2 linked regions of the Metabacillus sp. B2-18 genome follow. The protein of the gene in region 1 interacts with the protein of each later gene in a pairwise test. Links are inferred from orthologs where the notes say so. Each region holds a gene or a part of one and is shown in the gene's direction. Other genes may lie near its edges.

Evidence for each region.
Region 2: the proteins of recJ (region 1) and LPC09_RS24810 interact in binary tests that used the Escherichia coli proteins (3 or more experiments, as listed by UniProt). The link is inferred for Metabacillus sp. B2-18 from one-to-one orthologs.

The regions. Positions count from the first base shown.
Region 1 is NZ_CP088245.1:3,546,513-3,558,049, reverse strand. The notes cover bases 8,397-11,458. They hold recJ (single-stranded-DNA-specific exonuclease RecJ), read left to right. Parts: upstream 8,397-8,781; coding sequence 8,782-11,136; downstream 11,137-11,458. Other genes in these bases: LPC09_RS18080 (adenine phosphoribosyltransferase), read left to right, coding at 11,153-11,458; LPC09_RS18090 (LapA family protein), read left to right, coding at 8,397-8,694. Also shown: LPC09_RS18130 (ArsB/NhaD family transporter), read left to right, coding at 1-373; LPC09_RS18125 (DUF421 domain-containing protein), read left to right, coding at 450-1,109; LPC09_RS18120 (IS1595 family transposase), read left to right, coding at 1,234-2,241; LPC09_RS18115 (YhfM domain-containing protein), read right to left, coding at 2,276-2,707; spoVB (stage V sporulation protein B), read right to left, coding at 2,905-4,476; LPC09_RS18105 (post-transcriptional regulator), read left to right, coding at 4,623-4,916; protein translocase subunit SecDF, read left to right, coding at 5,054-7,297; LPC09_RS18095 (cation diffusion facilitator family transporter), read left to right, coding at 7,438-8,331; more of LPC09_RS18090, read left to right, coding at 8,350-8,396; more of LPC09_RS18080, read left to right, coding at 11,459-11,537. UniProt on the Escherichia coli protein: Single-stranded-DNA-specific exonuclease.
Region 2 is NZ_CP088245.1:4,963,843-4,975,227, reverse strand. What follows is about bases 4,507-7,416. They hold LPC09_RS24810 (DNA topoisomerase III), read left to right. Parts: upstream 4,507-4,827; coding sequence 4,828-7,005; downstream 7,006-7,416. Other genes in these bases: LPC09_RS24805 (VOC family protein), read left to right, coding at 7,010-7,405; LPC09_RS24815 (GlsB/YeaQ/YmgE family stress response membrane protein), read right to left, coding at 4,507-4,612. In the rest of the region: LPC09_RS24845 (lmo0954 family membrane protein), read left to right, coding at 1-157; LPC09_RS24840 (PspA/IM30 family protein), read left to right, coding at 251-898; cell wall-active antibiotics response protein LiaF, read left to right, coding at 1,007-1,756; LPC09_RS24830 (sensor histidine kinase), read left to right, coding at 1,753-2,796; LPC09_RS24825 (response regulator transcription factor), read left to right, coding at 2,789-3,421; LPC09_RS24820 (STAS domain-containing protein), read left to right, coding at 3,455-4,285; more of LPC09_RS24815, read right to left, coding at 4,346-4,506; LPC09_RS24800 (SRPBCC family protein), read left to right, coding at 7,431-7,889; qoxA (cytochrome aa3 quinol oxidase subunit II), read left to right, coding at 8,370-9,296; qoxB (cytochrome aa3 quinol oxidase subunit I), read left to right, coding at 9,355-11,298; qoxC (cytochrome aa3 quinol oxidase subunit III), read left to right, coding at 11,301-11,385.

The DNA.
Region 1 (11,537 bases):
GGTATTTTACACAGAGGGTGATTTACCTAAAACATCAATGCTTATTTTATGGATGACAGGTATTTTATCAGGTTTTGTTGATAATATCCCTTTTGTAGCAGCAATGATTCCGATGATTATCGAGTTTAAAGATTACGGAATGACAAATTTAGATCCTTTATGGTGGTCTTTGGCATTAGGAGCTTGCTTAGGAGGAAACGGGACATTATTAGGTGCAAGCTCTAATTTAGTTGTTGCGGGACTTGCAGCAAAGGAAAAAGAGCATATCAATTTTATCGAATTTCTTAAAGTTGGTTTTCCAATCGTTATTATCTCACTTGGTATCTCCTCTGTTTACGTTTATTTTCGATATCTTCTAAACTTTACGATGTAGATGAAATGTTTACATAAAAGTTAAGTTATCGTTCAAAATAAGTGTTAAGCAATTAGATAAAAGGAGGCCATGAAAAGTGGAATTTTACATAACGATCTTGGCTCGCACCCTATTTCTTTACTTTCTCATTGTTCTTATTTTTAGGCTTATGGGAAAGAGAGAAATTGGTGAGTTGAGCATATTGGACTTAGTGGTCTTTATCATGATTGCAGAAATGGCAGTAACAGCAATTGAGGCCCCAAGTGACCCATTAATAAATACAGTTATTCCTATGCTGATTCTAATGATCATTCAGATTTCATTAGCATATTTATCTCTCAAAAATCAAAAAATCAGGCATATTTTAGACGGAAAGCCGACAATTATTATTAATCGTGGAAAAGTAGATGAACAAGCCATGAGAACACAAAGATATAACTTTGATGATTTGATGACACAGCTACGTGATAAAAACATCAACAATGTTGCAGATGTTGAATTTGCTATCTTGGAGCCGACAGGGAAACTTTCAGTCATTGAAAGACAGAAAAAAAATAAAAAGCAGCCAGAGCTTCAGCTTCCTCTAATTGTTGATGGAAACATTCAAGATGAGAATTTGCTCACGATTAACAAAAACAACTTATGGTTAAGACAGCAACTTCGGAAGCTTGGATATAAAGATACAAAGCAAATTTCGTTATGCACATATGGAAAAGGCATTTTCTTCATTGATTTGAAGGACGAAGATAAAAACTAATGTTGGTGGAGGTCGCATTGACTTTCACCTTTTTTTATGTAAAGGCTGTTTTCGCATAGATTGTTGCTTTCTTGACCATACTGTTAAAGGCTTGGTATAATGCTATTTCAAGGAGGCGTTCGGTATGTGGTTGGATGTGTATGAAAATGCAAATGAGCTTACAACAGAAGAACAGTTAGAGTTATTTAATGCTCTTAAAAGAGACCTTTTTCCAGATGAACCAGATAAGATTACCAAACTACTGAAACAAATTCGTGAAACTCGTTTTAACAGTGGTATGGCTTGTGTTCATTGTGGAAGCACATCTGTAAAGCGTAATGGTAAATACAAGACTCGCCAACGCTATCTTTGTAAGGACTGTAATAAAACATTTAACGATATGACTAATACACCATTCTCTGGTTCTCGCTATCCTGATAAATGGGTGAAATATATGGAGATGATGGTCGAAGGATATACACTACCTAAAATCGCTAAATGGCTTAGAATACACATCTCAACGGCTTTCTATTGGAGGCATAAAATACTGAATGCTCTGCGTTCGTTAGATTTTGCACAACTACAAGGTATCGTTGAAAGTGACGAGACCTTCTTTCGTGAGTCAATGAAAGGTCGTGAAGTTACCCATCGTAAACCTAAGAAAAGGAAGACTCCAGACGAAAAGAGAGGGATTTCTGACTTAAAAATTGCCGTTGTTGTAGCACAAGACCGAAATAACAACATTATTGCTTTGAAAGCTGGAACAGGTCGTGTTAAAGCAGATGAAATTGATACTGCCATCGGTAAATATATAGACCCCAAATCTTTACTTTGCACTGATACAGCGACTAACTATAAGAAATTCGCAAAAATGAAGGGATTAAAGCACGAACCTATCAATGACCGACAGAAACAACGAGTAAAGAAGGGAATTTATCATATTCAAAATGTAAATAGTTTTCATAGCCGCTTAAAGACTTGGATGCGAAGATTTCAAGGTGTGGCAACAAAGTATCTTGACAACTACCTTTATTGGTTCAGATGGCTTGAAATAGACAAGCATTTATCCTTTGAAAAACAAGTGGAGCAAATGCTTATTTCAGCGTGTCAAAAATCGAATAACACAACAGTTGAAATGCTAAAATGTGCATAAGAAAAGACCTCAAGCAAGAGGTCTCATTAAATTTCTATTCTATTAACTCAATTAACTTATCAGTCATTTCTTCTGAAACAGTATAGATTGTATGAGTGTCGTCTGTTTTCATTAAGGTGCTTTTTTGTCCTTTTTCACCTATCCATAAATGATAACTTTGCTTATTTTCATTTATGTAGATGACATCCAAATAATATTCAGGATTAGCCATATTCGCTATCCCGTCTTCTTTTACAGCACTTGAAATAATACTTTTAAATGTTTCGACATCTTTATCTTCTTCGAAAACAGTTGGACTGACTCCTTTTGACTTAGAAATACTAATCTTTGTAATTTCCGCATCACCTTCTGATTGTAATTCAGCGTTGGTATTTGCCGCATCCGTAGTAGTGCTATCTTCCGATTGGCAACCAAAAAGAATAGCGGACAACAAAGTTAAAGATAAAAGCAGAGTAATTTTTCTCATATATTATAAACCTCCAATCGTCTTGTTCTAATATTCAAATTAGACGAATAAAACCCTCTTGAAGTTGCACTCTATTTTATTTTATCAGAAAATTGTTACCTATCAACTTTTATCAAAAAACAACAAACTTTACGAAAACAGCCTATGTAAAAAAAGCAATTGAGCATTACTCAATTGCACGAATAGAAAAAATATTTTTATTTTGCTGGTATTAATCGAGCAAGAAAATGACCTACAAAAGGAATGCGTTGTATTTCGTCTTTTTCTACAAGTTTTAACACTAAAAGTAAGAAGCAATAAATGAGTGATGTAACGGTTAAAGATGTAATTAACCTTAAAATGATCGGGAATTCCGTTACGACATTTTCATAGAACAAATATCCTGTCACACCGGCTATGACCATTGTCATTCCACTTTTAATATAGTCTCTTATATGAATCGTAAACGGAACAACTTTTATAACTGTTGCAAAATGTAAAAGAGTAACAAGCATAATACCTATGACAATAGCCAAAGCAGCACCCATAATACCGAGTGACGGTCTTGTTGCTAATACGAAGATAAGAGCTGTTTTGACAGCTGAACCTATTAAACTATTAATCATAGCAGCTTTTGCTAAGTCTAAAGCTTGTAGCACAGCCTGTAAAGGTCCCTGGAAATAATGAAAAATAAAAAATGGTGCCATCACTTGAACGAAAATGGCAGATTTGCTACTACCATACATGATGCTCATTAAAGGTTCCGAAAAAACATATAACACAACACATGCCAGCCCACCACTTACAAGTGAGAGTCTTAAAGCTTGCTGCAAGCGATGTTCAACGAGCTTTAGCTGATTATTAGCCATTGCCTCACTTATTGCAGGAACAAGGGAGGTAGATAAAGAATATGTAATGAATGAAGGCAGCATCAATAAGGGTATTGCATATCCTGTAAGACCTCCATATTGTTTTGTAGCAACAGCTGTGGCAACTCCTGCTATAGCAAGGCTGTTTGCAACAACTATTGGTTCAAAGAACCATGAAAGTGATCCGATAAATCGACTTCCTGTAGTTGGGAGTGCGATACCCATTAATTGATTAAATGTTTCTTTTCCATTCTGAACAGATTTAAAGAATTTTCTTCGAATTCTTATTTTCTTTTTCACTTTAAACATGGCTGCCAAGTAGATAAGTGAAACCAATTCTCCAACAACAGCTGAAATCATTGCGCCAGCTGCGGCAAATTCAATTCCGTATGGTAAAAAGGCACTTGTACATATTGCAACCAACGAAATACGAACAACTTGCTCTAACACTTGGGAAATGGCAGCAGGTCGCATATTTTGCCGTCCTTGAAAGTAGCCGCGGATAACAGAAGAAATTGCCACGATTGGAACTACGGGAGCAATTGCCAGCAATGGCCAATATGTACGTCGATCTGTAAAAACATGCTCAGATAAAAATGGTGCGAGAAGCATCATAGTTGGTGTGAAAATGATACTTAGGGTTCCGGTTACTGATAACGAAACAACAAGTATTTTCTTTACCTTACGAGAATCACCTTTTGCTTCAGCTTCTGCAACAAGCTTTGAAATGGCAACAGGTAATCCAAGTTGTGTAATGGTAATCGCTAAAACAAGGGTTGGGACGGCCATGTTATATAAACCAACCCCTTCTTCTCCGATGAAACGGGCAACAACTATTCGGTTAATAAATCCTAATACACGGGTTATAAATCCTGCCAAGATTAATATGAGCGTTCCTTTTAGAAACGTTTGCTTTGACATTTCTCTCCCTGCCTTCTCAAATAACGTGGAATCATATACAATTACTATATGCGACTCAATAGGCCAAGCATGACAAGTTATATAGTATTGTGTGGTACTTCCTTAAAATAGCCCTTAAAATGTCTCGTAAAAGGAGTGTAATAATAATGAATAAGCAGCCAATTGATGAATTCCGTCATCATGTGAAACCTGCAATTAAGAGCAAATTAGAAGAATTTATGATTTTAGGCTATGAGGATGTTTCTGAAGAAAAGCTTTGGTCATTTCTAAAAACAAAAAAATGGAAAAAAACACCTGAACTTTATGTACATGAGGTTGTGCGTGATATTCTTTCATTAAAAGTTGGAGATTTTATGAACTATGCCACTGTTGAATCATTTAAAGGAGGAAATTGGTTCGAAAGTGACGAAGGTAAAGATTTGTTAAAAGGTTTGATTTAACATTGATTCTACATCTTTTAAAAGCGTATAATTTGATGGGGAATGTTAACCTTGTAAAATAAACAAAGCCTGCATCTTTAGTAAGTTATTATCGGCTTTATATCATTTCGTTTTGTGGAAATTAAGGAGGATACATAATGGTTAAGCGCGGACGCATAATTGCGTTTTTTCTACTTGTCCTAGTAGTAGGTAGTATTATTGGCCTGAATACAAATAGGGCAACAAGCAACATTATTTTGGGACTAGATTTGCAGGGGGGCTTCGAAATTCTATATGAAGTTGAACCAGCAAACGAAGGGGACGAAATTACAAGGGATGTGCTTGTAAGTACAGTTAATGCTCTGCAAAAGCGTGCAAATGTCCTTGGAGTAAGTGAACCGAATATTCAGATTGAAGGTGAAGATCGAATTCGTGTTCAACTTGCAGGTGTAAGTGATCAAAATAAAGCACGGGAAATTTTATCTACACAAGCTGAATTAACTTTCCGAGATCATGAAGACAAAGAAATGCTTAACGGCTCTGACTTAGTAGAAGGTGGAGCGAAGCAATCATTTGATGAGCAAGGAAAGCCTAATGTTGCGATTCAATTAAAAGATGCAACGAAGTTTAAAGAAGTAACAGAAGAAATTGTAGGAAATGCTCCTTATAATCAACTTGTTATTTGGCTTGATTATGAAGAGGGAGATTCATTCCAAGAAGAAGCAACTAAGCAAGATCCAAAATATCTTTCTGCACCAAATGTTGATCAAGTATTTAATCAAACAGATGTTACCATAACAGGGAACTTTACAATCCAAGAAGCACAAGATTTGGCGAATTTATTAAACGCAGGTTCTCTTCCCGTTAAGTTAACAGAGATGTATTCAACTTCCGTTGGAGCTCAGTTTGGTGAGCAGGCATTAGATCAAACAGTTCTGGCTGGAATTGTAGGAATAGCTATCATTTTCCTATTCATGTTATTCTTCTATCGTTTACCAGGTTTGATTGCAATAATTACTCTTTCAACGTATATATACTTAATTCTTCAAGTGTTCGATTGGATGAATGGTGTTTTAACTTTACCAGGTATTGCTGCACTTATTCTTGGTGTCGGTATGGCAGTTGATGCGAATATTATCACATATGAACGAATTAAAGAAGAATTAAAACTTGGGCGTACAGTTCGGTCTGCCTTTAAGGCTGGATCAAGACGATCGTTTGCAACGATTTTTGATGCGAATATTACAACCATTCTAGCAGGAGCTGTGCTCTTTTTCTTTGGGACAAGTTCTGTTAAAGGCTTTGCCACAATGTTAATCATTAGTATTATTGTAAGCTTCTTAACGGCTGTATTTTTATCAAGAATCTTGCTTGGACTTTTAGTAGAGAGCCGTTGGCTTGATAAGAAAAAAGGGTATTTCGGTGTGAAGAAGGAGCATATCATCAGTATTGAAGAAACAGATGATGATACGATTGCACCTACTCGTTTTGATAATGTTGATTTCTTAAAACATCGCAAGAAATTTTTTATGCTATCAACAATTCTTGTAATCGCTGGTATTGTCATATTAGTAGTATTCCGTTTGAATCTTGGTATAGACTTTGCAAGTGGTACACGTGTTGAGGTTCAAGCAGAAAAAAGTCTAACAACACAACAAGTAAATGATGAAATGGAAAAATTAGGTCTAGAAGCTGATGATATTGTCTTGGCTGGTAATAACAATGAAATTGCTGTTGCTAGATTTATCGGTGTTCTTGATCAACAAAAAATTGCGGAAGTAAAAAGTCATTTTCAAGAATTATATGGTATGGATCCAAATATAAGTACAGTTTCTCCTACTGTCGGAAAAGAGCTTGCAAGAAATGCAATGTATGGAATATTGATTGCTTCAATAGGAATTATCATATATGTAGCGATTCGATTTGAGTTTTATATGGCGCTCGCGTCGATCGTTGCCTTGCTTCATGACGCATTCTTTATCATTGCTTTCTTCAGCATTACCCGTTTAGAGGTTGACATTACCTTTATTGCAGCGGTGTTAACAATTGTTGGTTATTCCATTAATGATACAATTGTAACGTTCGACCGGATTAGAGAGCTATACAAGAAGAAAAAGGTTAAAACTGTTGAAGATTTACAGTTGATTGTAAATCGCAGTTTACAGCAAACCTTTACTAGATCTGTTAATACAGTATTGACTGTTGTTATTGCTGTTATAGCGCTAATGATCTTTGGTAGTGCTTCAATTACGAATTTCTCGATTGCTTTACTAGTTGGATTGGTTTCGGGCACCTATTCTTCATTATTTATTGCTGCTCAGCTATGGCTAATTTGGAAAGGAAAGCAATTAACTAAAAAGAAGGATGTTCCTTCTCAAGTAAGTGACGAACCACAAGTATAAAATTAAGGGTTATCCCTCTCTAATTTGTTATTATTTAAAGTAACCACATGTGTTTACGAAATAATACAATGAGATGGGATAACCCTCATTTATTGTAAGCAGTTGGTTAAACTATAGGTACGAGCAAAAGAGGTGAAGATATGGGGAAAAATGATCGATTTAAGCAAGCTGAGTTTGCTGCCATGATTGGAGTAGTTGGAAATATTGTACTTGCAATTGTGAAAGGGGCAGTTGGTGTTATTGCAGAAAGTCGTGCATTAGTAGCAGATGCTGTTCACTCGGCATCAGATGTAGCAGGGTCATTAGCCGTTTTCATAGGTGTACGTGCTGCAAAACAGCCCCCTGATGAAGATCATCCTTATGGACATGGAAAAGCAGAGTCAATTGCTGCCATTATTGTAGCTGTTCTTTTGTTTTTAGTAGGACTTGAAATTGGTAAATCTTCCTTCGAGTCTTTTTTTGAGGAAATTGAAGCACCGAAGCCACTTGCAATATATGCAGTCATATTGTCAATCGTCGTTAAAGAATGGATGTTTCGATATAAGTTTAGATTGGGTAAAAGAATAAAAAGTGATGCTATCATTGTAAATGCTTATGAGCATCGCTCAGATGTTTATTCTTCCATAGCTGCTTTGGCTGGTATTGGTGCCGCGATAATTGGTCAAAAGATGGGAATAGACTGGCTTGTTTATGCAGATCCTGTTGCAGGACTATTTGTAGCTATATTGGTTATAAAGATGGCCTGGAAGCTTGGTGCTGAATCAATCCATACAACACTTGATCATGTTTTGCATGATGAAGATGTTGTTGATCTTAAGGATACAGTGAGTAAAATAAGTGAGGTTAAAAAAATTGATGAGTTGCATGCCAGAGAACATGGACATTATGTTATCGTAGATATTAAAGTTTCCGTTGACCCTCACATAACGGTTGAAGAAGGTCATAACATAGGGAAGCTTGTAAAAGAAAAGCTAATGAGTGAGCATGAACACGTACAAAATGTAATGGTACATATTAACCCTTACTCACCTTAGAAGAAGGGAGGAATACAAATGAAACGTCAATGGAGTTTAATTCTAGCCATTATTTTTGCCATCATTATTGCCATCTTTGCAGTTATAAATGTTGAGCCAGTTGAGGTTGATTATTTATTTGGAAAAGCAGAATGGCCCCTTGTACTAATTATTTTAGGTTCAGTTTTTATGGGAGGATTTATTATTGCATCTGCAGGAGTTGTTAGAATTTTAACAATCCACCGAAGATTGAAAGTTGCTGAAAAAGAAAATGCGAAATTAATAACGGAGCTAGAAACGTTAAAGGACGAAAAAGAAAAGAATGTAAAAGATCTTGATAACAAAAAGGAAGAAATGGATCATGAACCAACATCCGGTGCTTAGTAATCAAGCCTATTTACTTCTGGAATAATCCTTAAATTGAAACCCCTTGACCACTCTTGTATAATGGGATGGTTGAGGGGTGAAACTATGTTAAAGGCAAAAACAAGATGGATGGTTCAATCATCTGATGAAACCTTAATTGGGACACTAATTGATAACTTATCCATTACACCGTTAGTCGCATCTTTACTTGTAAATAGAGGCATACATTCAGTAGAAGAAGCACGTGAATTCTTGGAAATTGAAAAACAATCTTTTCATGATCCGTTTCTTCTAAAAGATATGGACAAGGCTGTCCACCGAATAAAAACGGCGATAGAACAAAATGAGCATATATTAGTTTATGGAGATTATGATGCTGATGGAGTAAGCAGTACAACTGTATTATTAACAGCTTTACGTACACTGGGTGCAAACGTAGATTTCTATATTCCAAATCGATTTACCGAGGGATATGGACCAAATGAAGCTGCTTTTAGACATGCACATGAAAAGGGTTTTTCTTTAATCATTACAGTTGATACAGGAATTGCAGCAGTTCATGAAGCTCAAGTGGCAAAAGAATTAGGGATAGACGTGATTATTACTGACCACCATGAGCCAGGTCCGATCCTTCCAGAAGCAATTGCGATTATCCATCCAAAACAACCAGGGTGTACCTATCCTTTTAAAGAGCTTGCTGGGGTTGGAGTTGCCTTTAAATTAAGTCATGCTCTGCTTGGTGACGTTCCAACTGATTTATTAGAAGTAGCAGCAATAGGAACAATTGCAGATTTAGTAGCACTTCATGATGAAAATAGATTAATAGCTAAAAAAGGTATAAATCAGTTAAAAACAACAAAACGTGTTGGACTAAAATCATTGTTGAAAATTGCCAATGTCAAGATGGATGAAATAAATGAGGATACGATAGGTTTTGCACTGGGGCCGCGAATTAATGCAGTTGGTCGTTTACAATCAGCTGACCCCGCAGTGGATCTTCTTCTTTCTGAAGATGAAGAGGAAGCTGCAGCTATTGCAGAGGAAATTGATTCTCTTAACAAAGAACGTCAGAAACTTGTTAGCACAATGACAGAAGAAGCAATTGAGGAGGTTGAAACTCGTTTTCCGATCGAGGATCATCCAGTTCTAGTTATTGCTAGAGAAGGCTGGAATCCAGGTGTGGTTGGTATAGTTGCATCAAGGCTTGTAGATCGTTTTTATCGTCCAACAATTGTTTTAAGCATTGATAGAGAAAAAGGAATTGCAAAAGGATCAGCTCGAAGTATCGTTGGCTTTGATTTGTTTGAAAATCTATCAACATGTCGCGATATTCTTCCTCATTTTGGTGGGCACCCAATGGCAGCAGGTATGACACTAAATCTGGATGATGTTGATTTACTAAGAGAAAGACTTGTTGAAAAGGCACAAAACATATTAACAGAAAATGATTTTATACCGGTAACAAAAGTGGATGTAAGCTGTAATTTAGAAGATATTTCAGTTAATTCAATAGAAGAAATGCAGCTTCTTTCACCCTTTGGAATGAACAATCCTAAACCTGTTATTCAAATTGAAAATGTTACATTAGCAAATGTTCGGAAAATTGGTGCTGAACAAAATCATCTAAAGTTGGTTTTTTCTCAAGAAGATTATCAGCTTGATTGCGTTGGGTTTGGTATGGGGTATATCCATGATGAACTTTCACCCTCTGTTACTTTATCAGCAATTGGGGAACTATCTATTAATGAGTGGAATAATCTTCGCAAACCACAAATCATGTTACAAGACATTAAGGTTGATGAGTGGCAGCTGTTTGATTTTAGAGGAACAAGAAATGTGGACAAGCTTGTAAGTTCAGTAGCAACTATAGATAAAAGTATAATTGTTACTTTTCAGGAAAAAACGCATGATTATGTGAAGAGTATAGGCTTCGAACAAAAAGCTATGTTTTTAAAAACAAAACAAGATGCCATAAATCTATCTGTTCAAAATAAACATGTTATTTTAATGGATATTCCATCATCACTAGATTCTTTTGATGCACTTTTTTCTGAAGGAAAGCCTGCAAGAATTTACTCGGTATTTCAACAAGATTCAGATCACTTTTTTTCAACGATTCCGACAAGAGAACACTTTAAATGGTATTATGGATTTCTTTTAAAGAAAGGCTCTTTTAAGCTTCAAGAGCAAGGTGAACAACTAGCTGCTCATAAGGGTTGGACAAAAGAAACAATTGAGTTCATGTCACAGGTGTTTTTTGAACTAGAATTTGTTACAATAGAAAATGGTGTTATTTCGACAAATTCTTCAACTCGAAAACGAGATTTAACAGAATCGAAAACATATGCCCAAAAACAAATGAGAATAGAACTAGAAAAAACGTTATTATATACATCTTACATGCAGCTTAAGCAGTGGTTTGAAGAAAGATTTCCATTAGATGCGCCTGTAGGTGTATAAGGAGGACAAAGAAAAAATGGATTTAAAGCAATTCGTAACAGTCGTACCTGATTATCCGAAACCAGGAATTCAATTCAAGGATATTACAACATTAATGGATAATGGGGATGCGTATAGATATGCGACAGACCAAATTGTTGAATATGCTCGTGAAAAGCATATTGATCTTGTTGTTGGTCCTGAAGCACGTGGCTTTATTATTGGTTGCCCTGTTGCTTATTCACTAGGAGTAGGTTTTGCCCCTGTTCGTAAAGAGGGTAAATTACCTCGTGAAGTAGTTCGTGTTGAATATGGTCTTGAATATGGGAAAGATGTATTAACTATTCATAAAGATGCGATCAAGCCAGGACAACGTGTTTTAATTACAGATGATTTATTAGCAACAGGAGGAACAATTGAAG
Region 2 (11,385 bases), 1.4 Mb from region 1 along the record:
ATCAAACCTGCCAGCGATTTTAGGATTTGTTGCTGCATATGTGATTTACGTTGTTTATAAAAACTGGAACAAATCATCTGAAAAATCCATTAAAGAAGATTCAGATCCATTTACAAATTTTGAAAAAGAATGGAACGATTTAAAAGGTAACTATTAATAAACGTTTTTCCCACCTTGACTGAGGAGGCTAGAGTAAAAACTCCTCACAAGTTTAATAAAAAAATGTAAAACATTAAAGGAGAGATTTATAATGGCAAATATTTTCACAAGATTAGCGGATACAATTTCAGCAGATTTACATGAGGCATTAGATCAAAAGGAACAAAAAAATCCAATCTCAATTTTAAACCACTACTTAAGACAATGTGAGCAGGAAACAGAAAAGGTTCGTAAGTTAGTTGAACGTCAGTATTTGTTAAAAGAAGAGTTTAACCGCGAGTACAATGAAGCAACACATCTAGCAGAAAAACGTAAGCATCAAGCTGAAATTGCCTCAAAGGCTGGAGAGGCTGAACTTTATGAATTTGCTTTAAAAGAGTATGCTCATTATGAAGAAAGAAGAGAGCGTTTAGATGCATCTCGTAAGCAAACAGCACAGCAGCTTGAAGAGCTTGAGCAAAAGTATGAGGAAATGAAACATAAATTAAAAGATATGCAGATTAAACGTATGGAGTTAATGGGAAGAGAAAATGTTGCCCGTGCTCACCACCGTATTAGCAAAGTATCTGATTCTGGCAGTTTTTCAACAAAAGCATTTGCAAGATTTGAAGAAATGGAAAGCTATCTAGATCGCCTCGAGCAGCAGGTAACAAAAGCTTATCACCGCAATACAATTGATGCTCGTATTGCACAATTAGAAAAACAATTAAAAACTGAACAAACAAATACAATCTCGTAAATCTTCATGGTATTCTTAAAAGGCGTAGGTCAAACTTGCGCCTTCTTTCATATGAAACGCGGCTGACATAAAAGTTTGTTACTATATTAATAGGGAGGAGGAAACCGCGTGTTAAGAAATATGAATTCTGATTATGTAAATTGGATTATTCTAATAGGAATTCTCCTCCTTCTTTTAGAAATATTATTTTTTAATGGTGGTTTAATCGTTACATTTTTGTTATCAATTGGATGCATTTTTTTAGGGCGTCGATGGCGACCGCGGTTTATAGGCAAGAGCCTCTATTGGATTGGTTGGATTTGGCTTGTTATTACCGTGCTGAATATGATGACATTTCGTTATTTTATTTGTGTGCTGCTCATTTATGCTGTTGTTCAATTTTTCCAAACACAGAAGGAGCCTAAACGAATAAAACCAAGTGTGAAGGAGCCTTCGGGCGAATCAGAAAAAAATGAACCGGCAAACGAACCAGTGACCCATCAGAAAAAAATCTTTGAAAATAAGTTCTTTACGAATCAAAAATCACCGGATATTGCATATGAATGGAATGATATCAATATTCAGGTGGGTGTTGGGAACACAGTCATTGATTTAAGTGATACGGTCTTACCAAATGAGGAAGCGATTATTTCGATACGCAGTTTAGTAGGAAATGTTCAAATTCTTGTTCCATATGAAGTGGAGGTTCATATTAACCATTCTGTTATGATTGGTGATGTGAGTGTTTTTCAAGATTTTAAGCAAAAGGTTGTGAATGAAACTCTTGTTTATGAAACACCGCAGTACAGACAAGGTGAACAAAGGGTGAAATTGATCACTTCAGCTATTTCAGGAAAGCTTGAGGTGAAAAGAATATGAATATGATACAGCGGCAAGTTTTGTTAGGTGCATTTTTTTCACTTATTCTATTCATTCTTCTTTCCCTCATGTTTTTTATGGCATTTCCCCTTCATAAATGGAGTGAACTATGGAATCAAAAAATCATGGATTTACCTTTTATTTATATTGTGCCAAGCATAAGTATAGTAGCAGGTGTACTCTTTGGTTTGTTTTCCGGTCTTTATTGGAAAAAACAGCTCAGTACAATTGAACAAACAATTCAGGAGCTTGATAAGGGACGGACGATCTCTACTGAACAACCTTGTTTGCCAGAAGTACAAGATATTCAAAAGAAGGTTGAAAAGATTCAGAAGCAAATTCAGGAACAAACAAAGCTCTCGCAAAAGCTAGCAACAGAAAAAGCAGAAGACCAAGAAAAGAGAATACAAGAATTAGTTTCACAGGAAAGAAATCGATTGGCTCGTGAGCTTCATGATTCTGTCAGTCAACAGCTTTTTGCAGCATCAATGATGATGTCAGCTATTACCGAGAGTAGAGAAGAATGGGATGATGGTGAGTCGAAACAGTTAAGGCTAATTGAGGCAACGATTCACCAATCACAGCTTGAAATGAGAGCGTTGCTATTACATTTACGACCAGCGGCATTAAAAGGTAAATCCCTTCAAGAAGGAATTCAAGAGCTTTTGGTAGAACTAATGCAAAAGGTGACAATGAATATAAAATGGAAAGTAGAACCGATCCCATTAGACAAAGGTGTAGAGGACCATTTATTTCGTATTCTTCAAGAGTCTGTTTCCAATACACTTCGTCATGCAAAGGCAACAAGTTTGGACGTGTTGTTGATAGAACGCGATTCCTTTGTGATCATGCGTGTGACAGATGATGGCATTGGGTTTGAGCTTGAAGAAGGTAAAACAGGTTCATACGGTTTACAAAACATGCATGAGCGTGCTGTTGAAATAGGTGGTTCAATGAAAATTGTCAGCCTGAAAAATAAAGGGACACGGTTAGAGGTTAAGGTTCCTGTCCTAGCAGGAGAGAGTGAAAACAATGATTAAAGTAGTATTTGTTGATGATCATGAAATGGTACGAATCGGTGTTTCATCCTATTTATCTGCCCAGCCTGACATTGAGGTAATTGGTGAAGCAGATAACGGAAAAAAAGGTGTAGAGCTATGTCTTGACCTTCGCCCGGATGTCATTTTAATGGATTTGGTTATGAAGGAAATGGACGGAATTGAGGCAACAAAGAGAATCGTCGATGCCTGGCCTGAGGCTAAAATTATCATTGTGACAAGCTTCCTAGATGATGAGAAGGTATATCCGGCACTGGAAGCGGGGGCAACAAGCTATTTGCTAAAAACGTCAAAAGCAAGTGAGATCGCCAATGCTGTCCGCGCCACGTTTCACGGTCAATCGATTTTAGAGCCTGAGGTCACAGGTAAAATGATGATGAAGATGAGACAACGAGAAACAACACACCTCCATGATCAACTCACTTCAAGGGAAATGGAAATTTTATTGCTGATGGCACAAGGAAAAACCAATCAAGAAATTGCAGATGAATTGTTTATTGCCTTAAAAACAGCCAAAACCCATGTTAGCAACATCTTAAGTAAGCTGGATGTTCAAGATCGAACACAGGCTGTTATTTATGCCTTTAAGCATTCACTTGTAAAATAAATCAGACAACAGATTAGGGAGAGACATAAGAAGATGCATAGAAATGAAGAATTATATCACTACCTAGTTAAGAACTCATGGCAAATGTCAGAAGACTGGTATAATATGGTTGACGACAATGACCCAAACTCAGTCTATTCAACGGAAGATCAAGCAATCATTCAAACATTAAAAGAACAAAATCAGGATTACCTTATCCACCTACATAGACTTTTCATAGAAGAAGAAGGAAAGTTTGTAAGTGAATTTAGAGCATGGTCAGAGGAACTAGCCCAGGATCAAAAGCATTTAGACACACCTGTTCATTATGTTGTAAGGGAATTTTTAAGAACACAGGATGTTTATCTTAAATATATCAAAAGCTTTTATAAAGAGAATATTGATACAGTTTCTGTTGATCAATTATTTTCATGGTTAGATGTAGTTAAAAAAGTCATCAATCTATCCGTTTATATTTACATTGATGCAGCCCATAAGAACACAATGAAACAAATTGCGGCACAAAAGGAAATGATTAATGAATTAAGTTCACCAGTCATTCTTCTGCAAAATAAAACAGCCCTTCTTCCACTTATTGGTGATATTGATACAGCCAGAGCAAAATTAATTTTAGAAAACACATTAACACAATGTGCAAATCTTGAAGTAGAACATTTATGTATTGACCTGTCTGGTGTTGCCATCATTGATACAATGGTTGCTCATGAAATTTTCCACTTAATCAAGGCATTAAAGCTTTTAGGTGTTAGATCAACATTATCAGGTATTCGCCCTGAAATTGCTCAAACAGCCATACAACTTGGCCTTGATTTTGAAGAAATTAACACAACCGCCTCATTAGCAAATGCATTAGGACAAATTTAAGATAAGTGTTTAAAAGCCCTATCTGTTTTGAGATAGGGCTTTTAAACTTACTATATGTTGTTATGAAGCTGTTCGGTGTCCGCCTCGCATTTTTCTCATTACAAAGCTTACAACGAACACAAGAATAATCGAACCAATTAAAGCTGGGACAATATAGAATCCACCCATTTCTGGCCCCCACTGACCAAATAGAAGAGAGCCTAACCAAGCTCCAATAAATCCTGCGATAATGTTACCAAAGATTCCTCCTGGAAGATCACGTCCTGCAATTAATCCAGCTAACCAGCCGATAACTCCGCCTATAATTAAAGCCCAAATAAAACCCATTCTTCTCTCCTCCTTTAGTTTTGTATCCCCCGTCTTGGAATTTATATTCCCCCTTGTCCATTATTATAAACGCATTAATTTCTTCCAGGAGGGACAGGCACCTCGTCCCAGTCTGGGACAAGGTGCCTGTCCCTCCGCCTCAGCAAACAAATTAGATTTACGAAACAATAACATCTATAATAGAAGCAGAATGTAAGTTGTGAAAGGATGTTTCTATGAGTAAAACAGTCGTTCTAGCTGAAAAGCCTTCTGTTGGAAGAGATTTAGCTAGAGTGTTAAATTGTCATAAAAAAGGTAATGGTTTTCTTGAGGGAGATCAATATATCGTTACTTGGGCATTGGGTCATCTTGTTACATTAGCTGATCCAGAAAGCTATGGTGATCAATATAAATCATGGCGCTTGGAAGATTTACCAATGCTTCCGGCTCCATTAAAGCTAGTTGTGATTAAAAAAACAGGCAAGCAATTTCAGTCTGTAAAAACCCAATTATTACGTAAAGATGTTCGTGACATCATCATTGCAACTGATGCTGGACGTGAGGGTGAGCTTGTTGCCCGCTGGATTTTAGAAAAAGCCCGCGTTAATAAGCCGATTAAAAGACTTTGGATTTCATCTGTGACTGATAAAGCAATAAAAGAAGGCTTTCGTAAGCTAAAGAATGGGAAAGAATATGAAAACTTATATGCTTCTGCCGTTGCTAGAGCAGAGGCAGACTGGATTGTTGGCTTAAACGCAACACGTGCTTTAACAACAAAATACAATGCTCAGCTATCTTCAGGGCGTGTGCAAACACCAACATTAGCGATGATTGCCGGGCGCGAGGAAGAAATTCGCAGCTTCAAGCCTAAAAAATACTACGGAATCAAAGCTGTAGCAGAAAATAGCTTAAGATTTGCTTGGCAGGACGAAAAAACAAAAGATACAAAAACGTTTAACGAAGCAGCAATTGATGGAAAGCTCGCTGGGTTAAAAGGAAAAGACGCGAAGGTAGTAAACGTCAAAACAACACCGAAAAAATCATACTCACCAGCTCTTTACGACTTAACTGAACTTCAACGTGATGCAAATAAACGCTTTGGCTACTCAGCAAAAGAAACTCTTTCGATTATGCAAAAGCTTTATGAGCAGCATAAAGTGCTAACATATCCACGAACAGATTCTCGCTATATAACTAGTGATATCGTTCCAACTTTAAAGGATCGACTAGAAGCTTGCAGAATGAAGCCATATGCTTCTATCATCGGCAAAATTTTAAGTAAACCAATCAAAGCGAATAAATCTTTTGTTGATGACCAAAAGGTATCAGATCACCATGCGATTATCCCAACAGAAGAATCAGTACCACTAAGTGCTTTATCCGATAAAGAACGCAAAATCTATGATTTAGTTATTCAACGATTTTTAGCCGTTTTACTTCCTGCTTATCAATATGAACAAACAGTTGTAACTGCCAAAATAGGTGAAGAGCTTTTTACTGCAAAAGGTAAACGTGTAGTATCTGCAGGCTGGAAGGAAGTTTATACAGATTTTGTTGATGAAGACAGTGAAGATGACCAAACATTACCGGCACTATCTGAAGGGGCCACACTAAAGATTCAGTCAGTATCAAAAACTACTGGCGAAACAAAGCCACCTGCTCGATTTAATGAGGCGACACTTCTTTCAGCTATGGAAAACCCTACGAAATATATGGCAGGAGAAAGCAAGGATCTTATTCAAACAATCGGTGAAACAGGTGGACTCGGTACAGTTGCAACGAGAGCGGATATTATTGAAAAACTATATAGCAGCTTTTTAATAGAGAAAAAAGGCAAAGATCTTTTCATAACGTCAAAAGGAAAGCAATTGCTGAACCTTGTTCCTGAAGATCTAAAATCACCTGTGTTAACAGCTGAATGGGAACAAAAGCTGACTAAAATTTCAAAAGGAAGCTTACCAAAACAGGCTTTCTTAGATGAGATGAAGAAATACGCAAAAGAGGTTGTAACTGAAATTAAAAACAGCAAACAAACCTTTAAGCATGATAACTTAACAGGAAGCAAATGTCCGGACTGTGGCAAGCTCATGCTAGAAGTGAACGGTAAAAAAGGTAAAATGCTTGTTTGTCAGGACCGCGAATGTGGCCACAAAAAAGGCATATCAAAGGTAACGAACGCACGCTGTCCAAACTGTCACAAAAAGCTTGAACTGCGCGGACAGGGTGAAGGTCAAATGTTTGCTTGTAAATGCGGACACCGTGAAAAAATGTCTACATTCCAAGAAAGACGGAAAAAGAACCAAAACAGCAAAGTTTCAAAACGCGAAGTTGCTAATTATATGAAAAAGCAAGATGATAACTTTTCAAATAATGCTTTGGCAGATGCTTTAGCAAAGCTTAATTTAAAGGAGTAGCAAAATGAGTCGCAAAATTGGACATCTCACAATCCTTGTTTCAGATTATGATGAAGCCATTGATTATTATATTAATAAGCTCGGGTTTGTTTTGCTTACTGACAACTCATTTGGAGAAGGCATGCGCTGGGTAACAGTTGCTCCTTCTCGAGAATGCGGAACGGCAATTGTATTTGTAGAAGCCGATAATGATGAGAAAAAGGCACGTGTAGGTTCACAAGCTGCGGATCATGTATTTTTGGTGATTGAAACAGATGACTGTTTGCGTGAATATCATATAATGAAAGAAAAAGGGGTGCGCTTTTTAGGTGAACCCCAAGAAATGCCATGGGGAACAGAGGTTGTGTTTGAAGATCTCTATGGAAACCGTTTTGACCTGCTGCAGGTGAAAAGTTACTAAGATTTTAAGATAAGGAAGATATAACGTGCCAATCATAAAGACAGATATGTTTATTTATGCCCCTCGTGACATTTGCTTTGATGTTGCGCGAGATATTGATATTCATACCCAATCCACAAGTCAAACAAATGAACGTGCGATTGGTGGTGTAACAAGTGGCTTAATCGAGTTAAACGAAACGGTCACATGGGAAGCCGTCCACTTTGGAATCAAACAAAACCTAACTGTTCGGATTACGGAATTTGATTTCCCAAACCGATTCGTCGACGAAATGGAAAAAGGAGCCTTCAAACGCTTCTACCACGTCCACGAATTCATCGAAAAACCAAACGGCACACTCATGCTCGACACATTCGACTACACCTCTCCATTTGGATTCATAGGAAAAATCGCGGACCGACTGTTTTTGGAGCAGTACATGAGGGAGTTTTTGATAACGAGGAATCGGTATATAAAAAAAGTTGCTGAAGAGAGAGTTGGATGAGGTGCCTGTCACTTCCCGAAGTTTGTCGGAATTTGTAATAGGAATCCCAAAAAGAAGGGCCGCTGTTTGCGGCCTTTTTCTATGTTAGGAAGAGTCCTGTTGGGCGGGGCAAAAATTTGATGTGTCATCTACTGGATCAACCAGAGACAGAATCTATAACCAGGATATTAAAAACAATTCATTTCCCATCCCCCACCATTACAAGCACACCATCCCATGTAAGTAGAAATTTTTCCATAAAAGTGAACAATTTATGATCAATATATTACGAAAAAGTGACTAATAGTTGAACGATATATGACACATGAATTTACCAATAAACTTATCAGTGAACGTCTGATATGATGTGATTAACGATCTTGTGTGATCTTTCACACTGATCTTGTGCATGTTTTCACAAAGTGTTGTCGGGGTATCTAACCCTGATGATGTAGGTATAGAAAGAAGAAGCTTATGTGAAGGAAAGAAAGGAGTACTTATATGAAATTAAAATGGACTTTGTTCACAGTTATGGTTTCCATTGCCGCATTGTTATCAGGATGTGAGCCGTTACTGGTTTTAGATCCTAAAGGGCCACAGGCAGAAAGACTAGCAAGTGACATCTTATTATCTATGGGAATTATGTTGTTTATCGTTCTTGTTGTTCTTGGACTATTAGCTTATATGTTAGTGAAATATCGTGCTTCTAACATGCCTGATGATTATGAGCCGCCACACATTCATGGAAATGTATGGGTTGAAGCAATTTGTGTAGGGGTACCAATTATTATTGTTGCTTATCTTTCTTTTGTGTCAGTGCAAAGTAACTATATTGTTGAAGCACAGCCTGAAGGATATGAAGATAAAGAGCCTTTAGTTGTTTATGCGTCATCTTCTAACTGGAAATGGCATTTTAGTTATCCAGAAGAAAATATTGAAACGGTGAACTATTTATATGTACCAACAGATCGTCCGCTTGAATTTAAATTATATTCACATGGACCAATTACAAGTTTCTGGATTCCACAGCTTGGTGGACAAAAGTATGCAATGAATGATCACATTACAACACTTCATCTTGCAGCAGATCATGCTGGTGAATTTTTAGGAAGAAACTCAAACTTTAGTGGTGAAGGATTTGCTGATAACACGTTTAACGTAACAGCTATGTCTCAAACTGAATTTGATGAGTGGGTGGACGAAGTAAAAGAAACAGCTGAACCACTTACTGAAACAGAATTTGAAGAGTTATTAGAGCCAGGTCATCTTGGTCAATTAACATATACGGGAACTCATTTAGAGTTTGCTCCACCAAATCACGGTCATCACAGTGAAGAAGGTTCAGAGTCTGAACATGAAGGACATGAAGCAGAAACAACTAAAACTGACTCACACGAAGAGGACCATTCAGAACACAGTAATCATTAATCTTTAAAAGATATCGGATCTTTAAAATAAATTCACTTCCGAAAGGAGTCACAAACGTATGGATTTCTTTGATCGTTTTGCCGTACCTCATCCAAGCTTTGCAATCTATGCTTCGATGGTAGCCATTGGTTTAACTACGATTGCTATCATTGCTGGATTAACGTACTTTAAAAAATGGGGTTATTTATGGCGTGAATGGATAACAACAGTTGACCATAAACGTATCGGTATTATGTATTTAATTTCCGCGTTAGTTATGTTATTCCGTGGTGGTGTGGACGGAATTATGCTTCGTGCACAGCTAGCGGTTCCTGATAATACGTTACTCGATTCACAGCATTATAATGAGATCTTCACAACACACGGGGTTGTTATGATTCTATTCATGGCGATGCCATTTATCATGTTCTTCATGAACTTGGTTGTTCCACTGCAAATTGGAGCACGTGATGTTGCATTCCCACGTCTTAATGCTTTAAGCTTCTGGTTATTCTTTATGGGAGCTATGTTATTTAATATTTCATTCGTTGTTGGTGGATCACCTGACGCAGGGTGGACTTCATATTTCCCACTAGCAAGTGAAGAGTTTAGTAAATCTGTAGGTACGAACTATTATATGATCGCGATACAGATTGCAGGGATAGGAACCCTGATGACGGGTATTAACTTTATCACGACGATTATGAAAATGAGAGCACCTGGTATGACATTAATGAAAATGCCAATGTTCACATGGTCAGCTCTTATTGCAAACTTAATCATTGTTTTCGCATTCCCCGTGTTAACTGTAGCACTTGCAATGGGTACAATGGATCGTTTATTTGGAACACATTTCTTTACACTTGATAACGGTGGTATGGATATGCTTTGGGCCAACTTGTTCTGGGTTTGGGGACATCCTGAAGTGTATATCTTGATTTTACCGGCATTTGGTCTTTACAGTGAGATTATCTCTACATTCTCAGGACGTAACCTATATGGCTATAAATCAATGGTTTGGTCTATGGTATTAATTTCACTATTATCTTTCTTAGTATGGGCGCATCACTTCTTTACAATGGGTCAAGGTGCCTTTACAAACAGCATTTTCTCTATTACAACGATGATCATTGCTGTGCCAACTGGTGTTAAAATCTTTAACTGGCTGCTTACGCTCAGAAAAGGTAAAATTCGTATGACAACACCAATGCTTTATTCAATGCTTTTCATTCCACTATTCACATTAGGTGGAGTAACTGGGGTTATGCTTGCGATGTCTGCAGCTGACTATCAGTATCATAATACAATGTTCTTAGTTGCTCACTTCCACAATGTTATTATTCCAGGTGTAGTTTTTGCTATGCTTGCAGGATTAACTTACTATTGGCCAAAAATGTTTGGTTTTATGTTGAACGAAAGACTGGGGAAATGGACAGCATGGTTGCTTTCAATCGGATTTGTTCTAGCATTTATCCCAATGTATATTACAGGTTTAGATGGTCAAGTACGTCGTAGCTTCACGTATTCAGAATCTACTGGATTTGGACCACTTAACATGGTTTCATTTGTGGGTGCCGGGATTATGGCAATTGGTTTTGTGTTAATCGTTTATAACATTTACTACAGCATTCGTTATGCATCTAGAGATATTAGTGCAGATCCATGGGATGCACGCACACTAGAGTGGGCTACACACACTCCAGTTCCAGAATACAACTTCGCAATTGTTCCAGAAGTTACATCTAGCGAACCATTCTGGGATGCGAAAAAACATGATCACAAGCTATTTAAAGGTGAAATTGAAAAAATTCATATGCCGAATAACAGTGGAATGCCATTCCTAATGAGCTGTGTGTTCTTTGTATGGGGCTTCTCACTAATCTTTAGCCTATGGATTCCAGCAATTATTACTACAATCGGAATCTTTATCTTTATGACACTACGTTCTTTCGAAAAAGATCATGGTCGTTATATTCCTGTTAAAGAAATTGAAGAAACTGAATCAGAATTGCGAGGTGCTTAATGATGAAAATTGATAACTCGCTACCACTTGAATATGCTACAGAAGAAAATCGTTTAAAGATCTTTGGATTTTGGATTTTCCTAGGTG